DNA from 3 places in the Halomonas sp. YLGW01 genome. Region 2 is predicted to be linked to each of the others. Evidence: riboswitches for the same ligand, from Rfam matches in the RefSeq annotation. Region 2 holds a riboswitch; each other region holds the start of a gene.
What was found. A riboswitch is a leader RNA that binds a small molecule or an ion and turns the genes downstream of it on or off. The one in region 2 is predicted to bind thiamine pyrophosphate.
Positions count from the first base shown of each region.

Region 1: linked by a shared signal. The riboswitch ahead of thiC (phosphomethylpyrimidine synthase ThiC) and the one ahead of thiM (hydroxyethylthiazole kinase) in region 2 are both predicted to bind thiamine pyrophosphate.
Region 3: linked by a shared signal. The riboswitch ahead of IEJ03_RS03180 (sodium:solute symporter) and the one ahead of thiM (hydroxyethylthiazole kinase) in region 2 are both predicted to bind thiamine pyrophosphate.

Region 1 is NZ_CP062005.1:2,560,845-2,566,215, forward strand. It holds gene IEJ03_RS11775 (glycosyltransferase family 4 protein) at 12-1,094, opposite strand; TPP riboswitch at 1,181-1,307, shown strand; gene tenA (thiaminase II) at 1,391-2,059, shown strand; TPP riboswitch at 2,194-2,331, shown strand; gene thiC (phosphomethylpyrimidine synthase ThiC) at 2,415-4,331, shown strand; gene IEJ03_RS11790 (porin family protein) at 4,456-4,986, opposite strand; gene IEJ03_RS11795 (CBS domain-containing protein) at 5,238-5,371, opposite strand, start outside.
Region 2 is NZ_CP062005.1:1,555,842-1,561,212, forward strand. It holds gene IEJ03_RS07195 (glycosyltransferase family 4 protein) at 1-855, shown strand, start outside; gene IEJ03_RS07200 (hypothetical protein) at 1,226-1,363, shown strand; gene IEJ03_RS07205 (DUF4399 domain-containing protein) at 1,366-1,779, opposite strand; gene thiE (thiamine phosphate synthase) at 1,963-2,604, opposite strand; gene thiM (hydroxyethylthiazole kinase) at 2,597-3,400, opposite strand; TPP riboswitch at 3,440-3,534, opposite strand; gene IEJ03_RS07220 (dipeptide ABC transporter ATP-binding protein) at 3,582-5,189, opposite strand; gene IEJ03_RS07225 (ABC transporter permease) at 5,194-5,371, opposite strand, start outside.
Region 3 is NZ_CP062005.1:677,809-683,179, forward strand. It holds gene IEJ03_RS03170 (zinc-dependent alcohol dehydrogenase family protein) at 1-1,074, shown strand, start outside; gene IEJ03_RS03175 (hypothetical protein) at 1,084-1,809, opposite strand; TPP riboswitch at 1,926-2,059, shown strand; gene IEJ03_RS03180 (sodium:solute symporter) at 2,049-3,476, shown strand; gene ilvD (dihydroxy-acid dehydratase) at 3,558-5,246, shown strand; gene IEJ03_RS03190 (hypothetical protein) at 5,304-5,371, opposite strand, start outside.

The sequences.
Region 1 (5,371 bases), 1.0 Mb from region 2:
CAAACGGTGCCTTAGCTCGGCTCACCGAGCGCCTTTGCGAAGGCCGCCGCGGCAGTTGACCAATCCTGCTGCTGGCCCCTCGCCACAGCGGCCCCCTCGCGAAGCCGCGCCCGCAGCTCGCCGTCCTCGAGCCAGCGGCGCAGCGCCGCGGCCAGGCCCTTGGCGTCCCCCGGCTCCACGGCCAGACCCGCGCCCTCGGGCAGGGTGTGACGCAAGGCTCCGCCGGTGGTGGTGATCACCGGCAGCCCATGGGCCAGCGCCTCGGTCACTACCATCCCATAGCCCTCGTACCAGGAGGGCAACACGAAGAGATCCGCCTCGGCGTAGTAGGACGCGAGGGCCTCGGGCGACCGGGTTCCCAGCAGATGCATCCATTCGCCGAGCCCTCGCGCCTCGATCATCGCCTCGATGTGGCTGGCATGCGCCGGATCGAGATCCAGCCCCCCGATGCAATCGCACTGCCAGTTGAGACCGGACAGCTCGGCGAGCGCCTCGATCAGCACCTCGTGGCCCTTTCGCGGGGTGAGGCTCGCCACGCACAAGAGCCGTGCCGGCTCGCATTCGTCCTCATGGCGGGTGACCCTTTCAGCCAAGGGGGCCGGTGCCACGCCCGGCTCGACCACGTGAATGCGCGAGGCGGGCACGGCGAAATCGGCCAGCCGCCCGGCCGTGAAGGCGCTGGTCGCGATTACCCGATGCATCGCCGCCAGCGCTCGGGTCTCGCTTTCGCGAAAGCCTTCCCGCTGACTGGCGCTCAGGCTGGTCTCGTCGGCGAGCGGGTGATGCATCAGGGCGGTGAGCTCGAGTCGGTCGGCATGGCGAGCCACCACCTCCGGCAGGCCGGCCATGACCATGGCATCGAGCACCACCCGGGCGCCGTCCGGCCGGTGCGTCAGGGCAGCCTCGAGGCTCTCGGTCGCCTGCTGATCGGGCATCGGGAATCGCCCGGCCAGCCCCTCGACCGCGACCTCCCAGCCACGTTCGCGCAGCGCCTCGGCGATACGGGCATCGTAGACATAACTGCCGGTGAGCTGGTCGGGGTCGCCGGCCACCAGCATGGTCATGGCGGGCGTTGGAGAAGGGGGTGACATCATCCGTGACATCCTCGTCTTGAAAGGGAAGGCCGAGCACCAGCATAACCCGGACTGGCAAGGGCGCGACAAGCTGCTAGACTGGCGTCACTCGCTTGACGGGGTGCCGGTGATGCCGGCTGAGACCACCCAGCGCCGTGCCCAGCACGCCACAGGGTGGATCCCGTTGAACCTGATCCGGCTCGTACCGGCGTAGGAATCAAGCGGTGACCGAAGAGCCGTGTGCTCATTCCTGCCCGGTCATGCCTGCCCTTCCCTATGCCGCCCGTGCCCCGAATCCAGACCGCAACGGAGGCAAGATGGGCTATCGCTTCAGTGACCTGACCGACGCCTGCCACCAGGACTGGCGCGCCTACCTGGAACACGATTTCGTGCGCGCCCTCGGCGCCGGCCGCCTCGACGAAGGTGCCTTCCGTCACTACCTGCAGCAGGACTACCTGTTCCTGGTCCACTTCTCCCGGGCCTATGCCCTGGCGGCCTACAAGAGCCGTACCCTGGCCGAGCTGCGTCAGGCCTTCGACGGTCTGAAAACCATCCTCGACGTGGAGCTCGACCTGCACATCGGGTTCTGCCGCGAATGGGGCATCAGCGAAGACGACCTGGCCCGGCTGCCCGAGGCCCGCGCCACCCTGGCCTACACCCGCTACGTGCTCGAGACCGGCCACCGCGGCGACCTGCTCGACCTGCATGTGGCGCTGGCCCCATGCCTGATCGGCTACGGCGAGATCGCCAACTGGCTGAACACCCAGGCCTTCACGGTGCGCGGCGAGGCCAATCCTTATGATGCCTGGATCGCCATGTACGAAAGTGACGACTTCCAGGCCGCGATGCACGACGAGCGCGCCTGGCTCGATGCGCGCCTCGCGGAGGTCAGCCCGCGACGCTTCCAGGAGCTGAGCCGCGTGTTCACTGAGGCCACGCGGCTCGAGATCGATTTCTGGCAGATGGGGCTGGATCGCCGCGACTGATCCCACTGCCATGAGCCCGCTGCCATTTGCTCCGCCAAGGGGCCTGCTGAAGAAGGGCTCGTAGCAACAGGCCGTTCGGTCGGGTGGTGCCGAACAGCTATTGAAGACCTCCACCGGGAGCCACGGCTCCCATCACTCGCTTGACGGGGTGCCGGTGATACCGGCTGAGATCGCCCAACACGCCTCACGCGTGGCAGGACGGATTCCGTTGAACCTGATCTGGTTAATTCCTTCGGGAGGGTACCAGCGTAGGGATCAAGCGACAGGCAGGCCGCCTTCTCATGAGTCCGACTCGCCGCCAGCCCCTGTCTCTCCTTCGCTTGTCCTCCCTGATGCTTTCGGGAGAACACATCGCATGAGCAACACCCAGCACTTCCTCAACGAACAGGCCCGCGTCGATGCGGCCGCCATCGCGCCCCTGCCCGGCTCGCGCAAGGTCTATGTCGAGGGGTCACGCCCGGACATCCGCGTGCCCTTTCGCGAAATTTCCCTGTCGCCGACCACCACCTCCGACGGCGTCGAGACCAACCCGCCGCTGCTGGTGTACGACACCTCCGGGCCCTACACCGACCCGGATGCCGAGATCGACCTGCGCCGCGGCCTGAACGCCCTGCGCGAGGCCTGGATCGATGAGCGCAACGACACCGAGTGGCTCGAGGGTCCCAGCTCCGAGTACGGCCGCCGCCGCGCCAATGATCCCATGCTCGCCCCACTGCGGTTCGACCTGACCCGTACCCCGCGCCGTGCCAAGGCCGGCAGGAACGTCACCCAGCTCCACTATGCCCGCCAGGGCATCATCACGCCGGAGATGGAGTTCATCGCCATCCGGGAAAATCAGCGTAGGCAAGCACTGGGGACGGCGGAGGTCGAACGCATCCTAGGCCATCAGCACGCTGGCCAGGGCTTCGGCGCGCAGCTTCCCGAGGAGATCACGCCGGAGTTCGTGCGTGACGAGGTGGCCGCCGGCCGGGCCATCATCCCGAGCAACATCAACCATCCGGAAGCCGAGCCGATGATCATCGGCCGCAATTTCCTGGTGAAGATCAACGGCAACCTGGGCAACTCGGCGGTGACCTCTTCGATCGAGGACGAGGTCGACAAGATGACCTGGGGCATCCGCTGGGGCTCGGATACCATCATGGACCTGTCCACCGGTCAGAACATCCACGAGACCCGGGAGTGGATCATCCGCAACGCCCCGGTGCCGATCGGCACCGTGCCCATCTACCAGGCACTGGAGAAGGTCAACGGGGTGGCCGAGGACCTGACCTGGGAGGTGTTCCGCGACACCCTGATCGAGCAGGCCGAACAGGGGGTGGACTACTTCACCATCCATGCCGGGGTGCTCTTGCGCTATGTGCCGCTGACGGCCAAGCGCGTCACCGGCATCGTCTCCCGGGGCGGGTCGATCATGGCCAAGTGGTGCCTCTACCACCATCAGGAGAGCTTTCTCTATACCCACTTCGAGGAGATCTGCGAGATCTGCAAGCAGTATGACGTGGCCTTCTCGCTGGGCGACGGCCTGCGCCCGGGCTCGGTGGCCGATGCCAACGACGCGGCCCAGTTCGCCGAGCTCGAAACCCTCGGCGAGCTGACCCGCATCGCCTGGCAGCATGATGTCCAGGTGATGATCGAGGGCCCCGGGCATGTGCCGATGCACCTGATCAAGGAGAACATGGACAAGCAGCTTGCCGAGTGTGACGAGGCGCCCTTCTACACCCTCGGCCCGCTGACCACCGACATCGCACCGGGCTATGACCACATCACCTCCGGCATCGGTGCTGCCATGATCGGCTGGTACGGCTGCGCCATGCTCTGCTACGTGACTCCCAAGGAACACCTGGGCCTGCCCAACAAGGACGACGTCAAGACCGGCATCATCACCTACAAGATCGCCGCCCATGCCGCGGACCTGGCCAAGGGCCACCCCGCCGCCCAGCGCCGTGACAACGCGCTGTCCAAGGCGCGCTTCGAGTTCCGCTGGGAGGATCAGTTCAACCTGGGGCTGGACCCGGACACCGCCCGGGACTATCACGACGAGACCCTGCCCAAGGACTCGGCCAAGGTGGCGCACTTCTGCTCCATGTGCGGGCCGAAGTTCTGCTCGATGAAGATCAGTCAGGAGGTGCGCGACGCTGCTTTCAAGAACGGGGCCAAGGACGCAGCCGCCGAGCATGGCCTCGAGGACGACCGTCAGGCCGTGATGAAGGGCATGGAAGAAAAGGCCGAAGCCTTCAAGGCCGCGGGCGCCCGGCTCTACCAGGAGGTGTAGAACCTAACCCGCCCCAAAACCCAAAAGGCCCCGCAATGATGCTCACATTTGCGGGGCCTTGCCGTTATCGCCTGCGTCAGGCGGAGCCAGGCGAGGTCGTGGGACGCGACGGCGACAAGCGAGCCTAGAAGCGGTAGGTAGCGCCTAGGCTAAAGCCGTCGAAGGTGTAGCTGTCTTCATCGAGATAGCGGATGTAATCGGCGCCAAACGACAGGTTGCGGCTCATGTCGAACTCGGCGCCGATGCCACCGGAGAAACCGCTCTCGCTGTCGTCGCCGTCGAATCTGACGTTCTCGAAGGACACCTCGCTGGCACCCAGCAACCCATAGAGCCGGAACTCCCGGGACACCGGCAGGAAGCCCTTGGCGAAGATGCCGGCCAGGTAGTCTAGGTCGATGTCCACTGGACCGATCGAATCCGATCCGCCGGTGGCCAGATGCCCCTCGAGGGCGAAGTAGTCGTTGAACTGCATGCCGGCGCGAAGCCTAAGCGCCTCACTCTCGGCGGAGAAACGACCGTTCGGGTCGAAGTCCCAAAACATGACATCGGCGCCCAGATAGGCCGCCGGGGTAATACTCATCTGCTGAGCCTGAGCGCTGCCGGCCATGGCTGACAATGCGACGCAGGCCACCACCGGCATCATGAACCATTTCATGCACCACCTCCTCCATCAGGAACCCTGATCAGGGCATTTCTTTGGAAATGCTCGACAAGCAGGGTTTTGAAACAGCGTTCTATATCCCTGTTCCAAGATGGTCCATTGCCGCTGATTGCGCCAGTAGATTCTCCCTCTCGTTTCTTTTCCCTCTTCCCCTTACCTCGAAGGTCATGACATGCCGGGCATGTGAAGGCTCACACTCGTCGACCCACCCTTCGTGCCCTCACCGCACGGTGCTTCGCCTGCCGTTACATGGCGCCATAGCCCAGTGGCATGCGGCTCAGGTTGTTCTCGATGCGCTTGACGCCCGGCTGGTTCTCGGCGGCCAGCTGCACCGCCTTCATTTCCTCATCGCTGGCCACCAGCCCCCACAGCTCGACCA
Region 2 (5,371 bases):
TCGGATACCGTCTATGTGCATAACTGCGTTCATTTGGCTGAACACTATATTCGTGGGCGTAAGCTCCCTGGGGGGCATGAGGTTGCATCGATCCATGATCATGTGCTCGGCGGCGGCAAATTCCGTCAGGTGGTTGTCAACTCTCGTTTGATGGGCAATGAGCTGTCGCATCGTTATGGGATTGATCCTGCCAAAATCGAGGTCAGCTATCCGGGGTACGATCCGCACCAGTTCAACGTTCAGCACGCCCGCGCTGAACGAGCCCTCAAGCGCCAAGAACTGGGCGTGACCGAGGGTGAAAAGTTAATCGGTCTCGTTACGTCGGGGAACTTCGCCAAGCGCAACGTCGCCGGCTTCATCGAGATGGCAGCCGAACTACAGCGCCGGTATCCGGGACGTTACCGCTTCTTGGTGGTTGGAAAAGACAAGTCGACCAAATATCAGCAGCAGGCACTCGATTCGGGGGTCGCCGACCGTTTCGTCTGGCGCTCGATGGTGCCTGACGTAGAGACTGTCTTTGGCTCACTAGATCTGTTCGTCCTGCCCGCCCACATTGAAGAGTTTGGTTTGGTAGTGGCGGAGGCTATGGCTTGCGGGACCCGCGTACTGGTTTCTGATCGTGTCGGAGCTTCTGAGTTGCTGAAAGATAACCATCCCGATCTAGTGATGCAGCATGAAGCGGACTGTGATGATTGGGCAACGAGGATTGCGTCCTTGGTCGACAGTGAAGACCTATCCAATGGGGATGTACTTGCCAGCTATGTTCAACAATTCTCCTATCTAGCACAACGAGAAAAACTAAGGGCCAGCCTGCAACGCTTGGCTACCGAGGGAAACAACAATACCGATTACTAAGCCCTGGCTGGGGAGGTTCTGCTGGCTGGGCTTTTGCAAGTAAAAGAAAATGCTGGCGAATTGATCCCTTTTCGCCGCCTTGTGCGGAAGCTTTCAGTGCATGATGGTATAAACCTCATTGCACTGAAAGCCTCCCAACTGCCATGTCCGAGATGCGTTCAACCGCTTTACCTGCGGCCAGATCCCCCAAGCTGTTAAGACGCCAGATGATCGTCAGCAACCGTTTCCTAGGGCTCCATCAGCTAGTGCTGGGAGCGATCCTATCTCCTCTATCGTGTGGGGAACGCAGGCGCTCCAGAATCAGTCCTGGCAATGGTGGTGGATACCGCTGGCCATTGCAGCCGGTTGGGGGCTGGTTGAGCTGCTCTTCTTGCCGAGACGGCTAGCGATCCATCGCCTGGCCGTGAAGGAAAGCCGTGACGAAGTCACCTATCTGGCCCTGAAGCATGGCGTGGCACTTCAGGAGATCAGGCTCACCGACAAGGAAGTCGAGGGTAAGCCTGATTAGGGCTATTCGACCACATTCACCGTGATGGTGGAGGACCAGTCGGGGCCATAGGAGCGGTGCTCGCCATCGGCGAACTGAAGCGTCAGCGTGTGTTCGCCCGGTGACAGGCTGAGCTCGTGACTGGTCTGACCGCCGCCGAAGTGGATATGGGCATCGTCGGCGGGAATCACCTCTCCCTTGGCCACCGGCCCTGCGTCAATGATCAGGTGATGGTGGCCGGTACTCTCCTCGATGGTGCCCGCGGGCTGCACATGCATGCCCATCACCTCCATTTCCACCTGTATCGGGTTTGATACTTCAGCACCGTCCTCAGGGCTTGCAAACCCGACGCCCTCCATGGCGATTGCCGGTACGGCCAGCATCGTCAGTGCCAGTGCAGCCAGCCAGCGGCCGCATCTTTGGTTCAGTGTCTTCATCTCGGCATCCCCCAGCGTGTCATGGTCCAGCACAGCATGATGGCATCTTGCTGGTTGAGACACAGCAAGATGCCTGCCTGCACTCAGCGTAGCCGTTTTATGCTGCACCGTTCAGTCCTCGTTCAGCCCCAGAAGGCAGGGAGAGGCCGCTGGCTTATTCATGAATAACCCTTGTCGGGCGCCTCAGCGATCGGCTTGGCCGAATGCAGTGGCGGCGGCTTGCGGATCTGCTTGACCGCAGATCGCAGAGATGACCGCCAGTCCATCGGCGCCTGCTTGCCTGACGGCCTTCACGTGATCTGCGTTCAAGCCGCCGATGGCCACCGTGGGCAACACACTGGCCGTCGCCAGGGCGGCGAGCCCCTCCATTCCGAGTGGCGGTGCATGATCCTGCTTGGTCGAGGTGGCGAATACCGGGCCCAGGCCAAGGTAATCGAGCGGCTCGGGATCCAGAGTTGCAAGCTGAGTGCAGTTTTCGACCGACAGCCCCAGAATGGCTCGAGGGCCCAGGCACCGACGCGCCTCGGCCACGTCACCGTCTCCCTGGCCGATATGTAGGCCATCTGCCTTGGCGGCGAGGGCAACTTCCAGGCGGTCGTTGATGATCAAGGGGACACCAGTACCCTGAAGCGCTGTCATCAGTGTGCGGGCCTGGGCGGTGAGCTCGGTATCGGTGGCGGTCTTGTCACGCAGCTGAATCATCGTGACCCCGCCACGTACGGCGCCAAGCACGGTGTCGATGAGCCCTGCCTGGGCGCATAGCTCGGCATCGGTGACCAGGTAAAGGGACAAGTCGAATGCCTTCGATGGATGATGATTAGACATGTTCGATCTCCAGGTGACGCCCTGACAGTGCGCCGGCGTCGAGGCCATGCAAGGCGTCGAGAAAGGCCACCGAGAAACTGCCGGGTCCCTTGGCGTCCTTGCCGGCCCGTTCGCCGGCGGCGGCATAGCCGTCAAGGGCCGCGACGGTGGCGGCAAAGATGTCCTCGGCATCGGCGATGAAGGCTGCGACGACGCCGGTTAGCGAGCACCCCAGGGTCGTGACCTTGGGCATGAGTGGATGGCCTCCCTCGATCCTTGCCAGGCGCTGGCCGTCGGTCACGATATCCTGTTCCCCGGTGACGGCGACAACGGCGCCGGTCTGCCGCGCCAGCTGAAGGGCGGCGTCGAGCGCGCTATCGGCAGCGTCGGTGCTGTCGACGCCTCGTCCGCCCGAGCTCTGATTCACCAGCGCCATGATTTCCGAGGCATTGCCGCGGATCACTGTGGGGGACAGAGCGACCAGCTGACGGGCCGTCTGGCGGCGGTAAGTGGTGGCGCCGACCGCGACCGGGTCCAGCACCCAGGGCGTGCCGGTAGTCTGGGCGGCGCTGGCGGCCTCGATCATGGCATCGACCCAGTGCGGTGACAGGGTGCCGATGTTGATGGTCAAGGCCTGGGCGAGGCCGGCGAATTCACCGGCTTCCTCGCGCGCATGCACCATGGCTGGAGAGGCGCCGATCGCCAACAGGACGTTGGCCATGGAATTCATGGCGACGAAGTTGGTGATGTTGTGGATCAGCGGCGACGTTTCGCGCACGCGTGCTAGGTGAAGAGCAGGATTCACTGTGGTCATCATGGGCCTCCATCGCGGAGGCGACCGTGGGCAGAGGCTGGATGAGCCTGCCACACGACTCCCTCCGCCGGCATTATCCGGGTCAGGTTCGAAGGGTGCCTCTCAGCCGGCGAGCACCGGCGCCCCTGTCATCAAGAAAAGGTACTATCCCCGCCGACTGCCTGGCTGTAAAGCCCGCAGCGATTCAGCCGGAGGACGGCGCCAGGCCGGCGGCCTCGACCAGTGCCCGGGTGTAAGGGGTCTGAGGATCACCCAGCACCTGCTCGCTTAAGCCTTCCTCGAGCACCTCGCCGTCCTTCATCACCATCACCCGGTGAGCCATGGTGCGCACCACGGCCAGATCATGACTGATGAACAGGTAGCTCAGTCCGCGTCGTGCCTGCAGGTCACGCAGCAGTTCGACCAACTGCTTCTGTACGGTGCGATCCAGCGCCGAGGTGGGTTCGTCGAGCACCACCAGTTCCGGCTCGAGGATGATCGCCCGGGCCACGGCGATGCGCTGGCGCTGACCGCCGGAGAACTCATGCGGGTAGCGGGAGGCACAGTCGGCGGGCAGCCCGACCTCGAGCAGCGTCGCCTGAACGCGCCGCTCGACTTCGGCATCCTCGAGCTCGGGGTGATGAAAGCGCAGCCCCTCGCTGATGATCCTGGCCACCGGCAGGCGCGGTGAAAGCGAGCCATAGGGATCCTGGAAGACAATCTGAAAGCGTCGGCGTTGCTTGCGCAGGGCCGTGCCGCTGAGCGTGTCCAGGCGCGCTCCTGAGAAGTCGATCTCGCCATCGCTTGCGATCAGGCGCAGCAGCGCCATGGCGAGGGTGGTCTTGCCGGAACCGGACTCACCGACGATGCCGAGGGTCTCGCCGCGGCGCAGGGTCAGATCAAGTGGCTCCACGGCCACGAAGGGCGCCGGGGTCTTGGCGAAGAGGCGCTTGGAGCGCGAGAAGGCCACGCGCAAGCCCCGTGCGGCGAGCAGCACGGGCGGTGTGTCGAGTGGCAGTGGGCGGCCGCGAGGCTCGGCATCCAGCAGGGTGCGGGTATAACGACTCTGGGGATCACGGAAGACCCGCTCCACCGGACCGGTTTCCTGTTCGCGCCCCTGATAGAGCACGCAGACCCGATCGGCATGACGGCGTACCAGGTTCAGGTCATGGGTGATCAGCAGCATGCCCATGCCATGGCGCTCGCGAAGCTCCCTGAGCAGGGCGAGGATATCCTGCTGCACGGTGACATCCAGCGCCGTGGTGGGCTCATCGGCGATCAGGAGATCCGGTTCATTGGCGATCGCCATGGCAATCATGACGCGCTGGCGCTGGCCGCCGGACAGCTGATGGGGCCAGGCATCGAGCAGCTCATCGGGGCGCGGCAGCTTGACCTGGATAAGAAGATCGCGGGCTCGTGCGCGGGCGGCCTTGCCGCTGAGGCCCTGATGCAGGCGCAGGCTCTCGCCAATCTGTTTCTCGACGGTGTGCAGTGGGTTCAGCGAGGTCATGGGCTCCTGAAAGACGAAGCCGACCCGACTGCCCAGCAAGCCCTGCCAGTCTCGCCGCTTCAGCGTCGCCAGGTCCGTGTCACCGAGTCGGCGAGAACCGTTGACGCTTGCGTTGTCGGGCAGCAGGTTCATGGCCCCCAGGGCGCTGACTGACTTGCCGGAGCCGGATTCACCGACCAGGGCCACGGCCTCACCCGCGTGGACGGTGAGTGACAGCGCGTCGACGACCGTCTGGCCGTCGAAGCCGATGCTCAGGTCATCCAGGCGCAGCAGGGGGCGGGCGTGATGGGGGGGGATAGACATCGTCTCAGGCATCGTCCGTGCTCCTGATGGCGGCCGGGGTGGTCGCGGGCGTGGCGGTCGCCTTGGGGCTCGCCTGGATGTGGCGCGGGTCGAAGGCATCGCGAAGGCCTTCGCCGATGAATACCAGCAGCGAGAGCATCAGCGACAGGCTGACGAAGGCGGTGATGCCGAGCCAAGGTGCC
Region 3 (5,371 bases), 880 kb from region 2:
ACCCGACCGCTGGAGATCGAGGAACTCGAGCTCTCGCCGCCTGGCGATAACGAGGTACTGGTGCAGATCAAGGCCGCCGGCCTGTGCCACTCGGATCTCTCGGTGATCGATGGCAACCGGCCGCGCCCGGTGCCGATGGCGCTCGGCCACGAGGCGGCCGGGGTGGTCAAGGCGGTGGGCCGGGGCGTCACCGACCTGAAGGAAGGCGATCATGTGGTGGCCGTCTTCGTGCCCAGCTGCGGACACTGCGCGCCCTGTGCCGAGGGGCGGCCGGCCCTCTGCGAGCCGGGCGCCCAGGCCAACAACGCCGGCACCCTGGTCGGCGGCGGTCATCGCCTGCATCGCGCCGACGGCACGCCGGTGAATCATCACCTCGGGGTTTCCGCCTTCGCCGATCATGCGGTGGTCTCCCGGGACTCCCTGGTCAGGATCGACCCGCGGCTGCCGTTTCGTCATGCCGCCCTGTTCGGCTGCGCGGTGCTTACCGGCGTGGGCGCCGCCATCAACTCGGCGGGCATCCGCGCCGGCCAGACGGTAGCGGTGATCGGCCTCGGCGGGGTGGGGCTCAACAGCGTGCTCGGCGCCCTGGTGGCGGGGGCCAGCGAGGTGATCGCCATCGACCTGGATGACGACAAGCTGGCGCTGGCCGCGGAACTGGGCGCGACGCAAACATTCAACAGCGCCGCCGCAGATTGTGCCGAGCAGGTGCGCGAGGCGACCCAGGGCGGCGTGGACTGCGCCATCGAGATGGCGGGCTCCGAGAAGGCACTGGAGTTCGCCTACCGGATCACTCGTCGCGGTGGCCTGACCGTTACCGGCGGCCTCGCCCACCCCGAGCGTAAGGTGGCCATCCAGCAGGTCAGCCTGGTGGCCGAGGAACGCACCCTTCGCGGCAGCTACGTGGGCAGTTGCGTGCCGGTGCGCGACGTCGGCCGCTACGTCGCCCTCTTCCAGCAAGGCAGGCTACCCGTCGACCGGCTGCTCTCCCGGGTGCTGACTCTCGACGAGATCAACGACGGCTTCGAGCAGCTCGCCGCCGGTCAGGCCGTGCGCCAGGTGGTGGAGTTCGAGTAGACGCCTCACTTACGCCGCGATCGCGCACTTGTCCAGCAGCGCCATCACCGGCTCGACCTGACCGACATGCAGCACCAGCTTCACCTCGCCAGCCGGAGCATCCTGCTGCGGGGTGACCACGGCGAATTCACCTTCTTCCAGGTGGAACTCATGGATCTCGCGCTGGCCCGCGGCGGTCAGGCAGCGAATCGAGCGGTAGGACTCGTCCTCGCCATAGGTCAGGCGATGATAGACCTTGAAGAAGGTGTAGAGGCTCAAGCCCTGAGGAAACGTGGGCCAGCGGGCGGGAATGCGGCGCGTCTCATTGTCGATGGTCTGGCCGGTGCGTTCGGCATCGGCAATCGCCTTCTCCAGCGGCTCGGACAGCAGGGTGGCGGCAGCATCCGGGCGGGGCGCTGGCGTTTCCTGGGTATCCTTGTAGCGGACCAGAAGGCGGGTGATGTCATCTGCCGAACCCAGCGCATGGTCGCTGTGATGCAGGTCCGCCGGCGCAAAGCTGCCATTCTCCCAGCCGTAGATCACCTGCAGGGTCAGGCGCCCCTCGCGTAGCGGTTTCCCCAGCAGGGCTTCGAGCGCCACGCGCAGATGGAGGTTGCGCTCGGGCACATCGTTGTCGAAGGCCTTGTAGGGCATGGCAAAGATCTGGTGCAGGCGCCCTTCGGCGTGCTCCTTCGCGGCGGTATATAGCATCCTGAGTCCCTGCAGGTGGTTGTTGGTGTCGGGTCTTCCGGGCATCGTCAAGGTTATCGGCCGGATAGGCCATTACCTGAGCGGGAGAGATGACTGGCCCGGGCGGGATGACGCCGCCGCTTCAACACGAGATAATCCCCTCGTCATACCCACAATTCATTCACTGTCGCCAGGGGAGTCCCCGGCCGCGCCGTCACCAGAGACACGGCCGAGCCGGGACTGAGAGTGCACCGTGTGCTGACCCTGGAACCTGATCCGGATCATACCGGCGGAGGAAGTGCGACATGCCTTACCCGACGTTTGCCGCGCTGGGCGCGGCGCTTGTGCTGTTCACCTGGCTTGGCCTGCGCGCCCGGCGTACTAACGGGGCGCTTGATGAAGATGTTCTCGAGGACGATGTTCTTGATGACTATGTCACCGCCCGCAACTCCCAGACCGCCTCGACCTTAGGGCTATCCTTCCTGGCCTCCGGCATGGGGGCGTGGATTCTCTTCGCGCCGCCGGAAGTGGGTGCCTTCGTGGGGCCTATCGCGCTGGCAGGCTATGCGCTGGGCGCGGCGCTGCCCTTCGTGGTGCTGGCCGCCTGTGGTCCGGCGATCCGCCGCTACCTGCCCGAGGGGCGCAGCATCGGCGAGTTCGCCGAGCGCCGCTACGGGACCGGCGTGCGCCGTTATGTGTCACTGATCTCGATCCTCTACATGGCCTGCTTCCTGGCCGCGGAGCTGACCGCCATCGGCGGCATCACCGCGCTGCTCTCCGAGGTGTCGCCGGCGCTGGTGGTGATCGGCGTGGCCGTTACCACGCTGCTCTACACGGCGCTCGGCGGGCTGCGGGCGAGTCTCGCCACCGACCGCTGGCAGGCGGGGCTCCTGATCGCCTTGCTGGCGGTGGTCGGCTGGCTGGGCCTGTCGCGGCTGCCGGCCTTGCCGGAAACGGCCGAGATGCCGGGCATTCCGACTGGCAGTGCGCTCTCCGTGGCGGCGACCCTGGTGATCGCGGTCACCGCGGCGAATCTCTTCCATCAGGGCTACTGGCAGCGGGTCTGGGCGGCGAAGAGCGGCCAGGCTCTGGGGCGCGGGGCGCTTCTCGGCGGCCTGGTGACCGTGGCGGTGGTCGCGGTGGTCGGGGGCCTGGGCATCCTCGCCGCCATGTCCGGGATCGCACTTGGCGAGCCGCCGATGCCATTCTTCGCGCTGCTGATCGACGCGCCCGCCGGCCTCAAGCTGCTCGGCCTGGTGCTGGCGGTGACCCTGGTGGCCTCGAGCGTCGATACCCTGCAGAACGCCATCGCTTCGCTGGCGGTGGGCGATGGCAGCGAAAGCGGCCGGACGGGCCTGGGCCTGCCCATGGCCCGCTGGCTGACGGTGGCGCTGATGGTGCCGGTGGTGGCGCTGGCGCTGCAGAATCTTTCGGTGCTGCGGCTGTTCCTGATCGCCGATCTGCTCTGTGCCTCGGCGGTGGTGCCGGTGCTGCTCGGCCTGTGGCCGCGCATGACCACCGCCGCCGCGGTAGCCGGCGGCCTGGCGGGCCTTTTGGGTGCCGTGCTGCCCGGCTGGCTGGCTCAGGGCAGCTTCATGGCGGGGCTGATGGCGGCGAGCTTCCCCGGCGGAGTGCCGACGCTTGCGCCCTTCCTCGGCGCCTTGCTCGCCTCGACGCTGGTCAGCCTTTTCGTCGCTTCCCTGCGCCCGGCGTTGGCCACCCGCACTGGCTAGGAGGCGCCAGAGGGTTTGCAAGGCCATGACATGGCGCCCACTATCAGGAGATTGACGATCAATCCGCTGATAGGAGGCTCCATGTCCGATACCCCCAAGGATCCGCGCCGGCGTCATTCCGCCCCGGTGGTTGATGGTCTCGGCAAGTCCGCCAGTCGCGCCATGCTGCGTGCGGTGGGCTTCACCGACGCGGACTTCGCCAAGCCCCAGGTGGGCATCGCCTCGACCTGGAGCCAGGTCACGCCCTGCAACAGCCATATCGATGGCCTCGCCGACGAAGCCCGGGCCGGGGCCGACGGTGCCGGCGGCAAGGGCGTGATCTTCAACACCATCACCATCTCCGACGGCATCGCCAACGGCACCGAGGGCATGAAGTACTCCCTGGTGTCGCGGGAGGTGATCGCCGATTCCATCGAGACCGTGGCCGGTTGCGAGGGCTTCGACGGCCTGGTGGCGATCGGCGGCTGCGACAAGAACATGCCCGGCTGCCTGATCGGTCTGGCGCGGCTCGATCGCCCCAGCGTCTTCGTCTACGGCGGCACCATCCTGCCCGGCGAGAACCACACCGATATCGTCTCGGTGTTCGAGGCGGTGGGCGCCCACGCCAAGGGCGATCTCGACCTCATCGACGTCAAGCACATCGAGGAGACGGCTATTCCCGGACCCGGTGCCTGCGGCGGCATGTACACCGCCAACACCATGGCCTCGGCCATCGAGGCGCTGGGCATGAGCCTGCCGGGCAGCTCGGCGCAGAATGCCGTCTCAAAGGCCAAGCGCGACGACTGTGCCGCCGCCGGGGCACAAGTGCTCGAGCTGCTCGAGCGCGATATCCGCCCCTCGCACATCATGACACGCGAGGCCTTCGAGAACGCCATCACCGTGGTGATCGCGCTGGGCGGCTCCACCAACGCGGTGCTGCACCTGATCGCCATGGCGAACAGCGTCGGCGTCGAGCTTTCCCTCGATGACTTCACCCGGCTCGGCAAACGGGTGCCGGTGCTTGCCGACCTGCGCCCCAGCGGTCACTACATGATGAGCGAGCTGATCGAGATCGGCGGCATCCAGCCGCTGATGAAGATGCTGCTCGAGGCGGGACTCCTGCACGGAGACTGCCTGACCGTGACCGGTCGCACGCTCGCCGAGAACCTCGCGGGTGTGGCGGCCTACCCGGACGATCAGCGTATCATCGCGCCGCTCACGGCGCCGTTGAAGGCCGAGAGCCACCTGCGCATCCTGCATGGCAACCTGGCTCCCGAGGGGGCGGTCGCCAAGATCACTGGCAAGGAAGGCGTGCGCTTCACCGGCACCGCCCGAGTGTTCGGCTCAGAGGAGGAGGCCCAGGCCCGCATCAACGACGGCACCGTGGTGGCCGGCGACGTGGTGGTGATCCGCTACGAGGGGCCGCGCGGCGGCCCCGGCATGCGCGAGATGCTGACCCCGACCTCGGCGATCATGGGGCGCGGGCTCGGTGATTCGGTGGCGCTGATCACCGACGGGCGCTTCTCCGGTGGCAGCCACGGCTTCGTGGTCGGCCACATCACCCCGGAGGCCTTCGACGGCGGGCCGCTGGCGCTGCTCGAGGATGGCGATGAGATCACCATCGACGCCGAAGCCGACACCATCACGGTGGCACTCCATGAAGCGGAACTCGAGCGTCGCCGGGCCGCCTGGCAGCAGCCGGCGCCGCGCTATCGGCGTGGGGTGCTGGCCAAGTACGCCCGTACCGTGAGTTCCGCCTCCACGGGCGCGGTCACCGACCTACCGGACTAGGCTCAGCCGCCAGGGCACGTTCACGACATGTAAGGTGCCCTGGCTGTTCGACGCCAGCTAGCCGTTCGAGGGCTCCTTTCCCTGCGTGCCGGGTAAGGGGCCTGCCGGCGAGCCCGTCGGTGCAT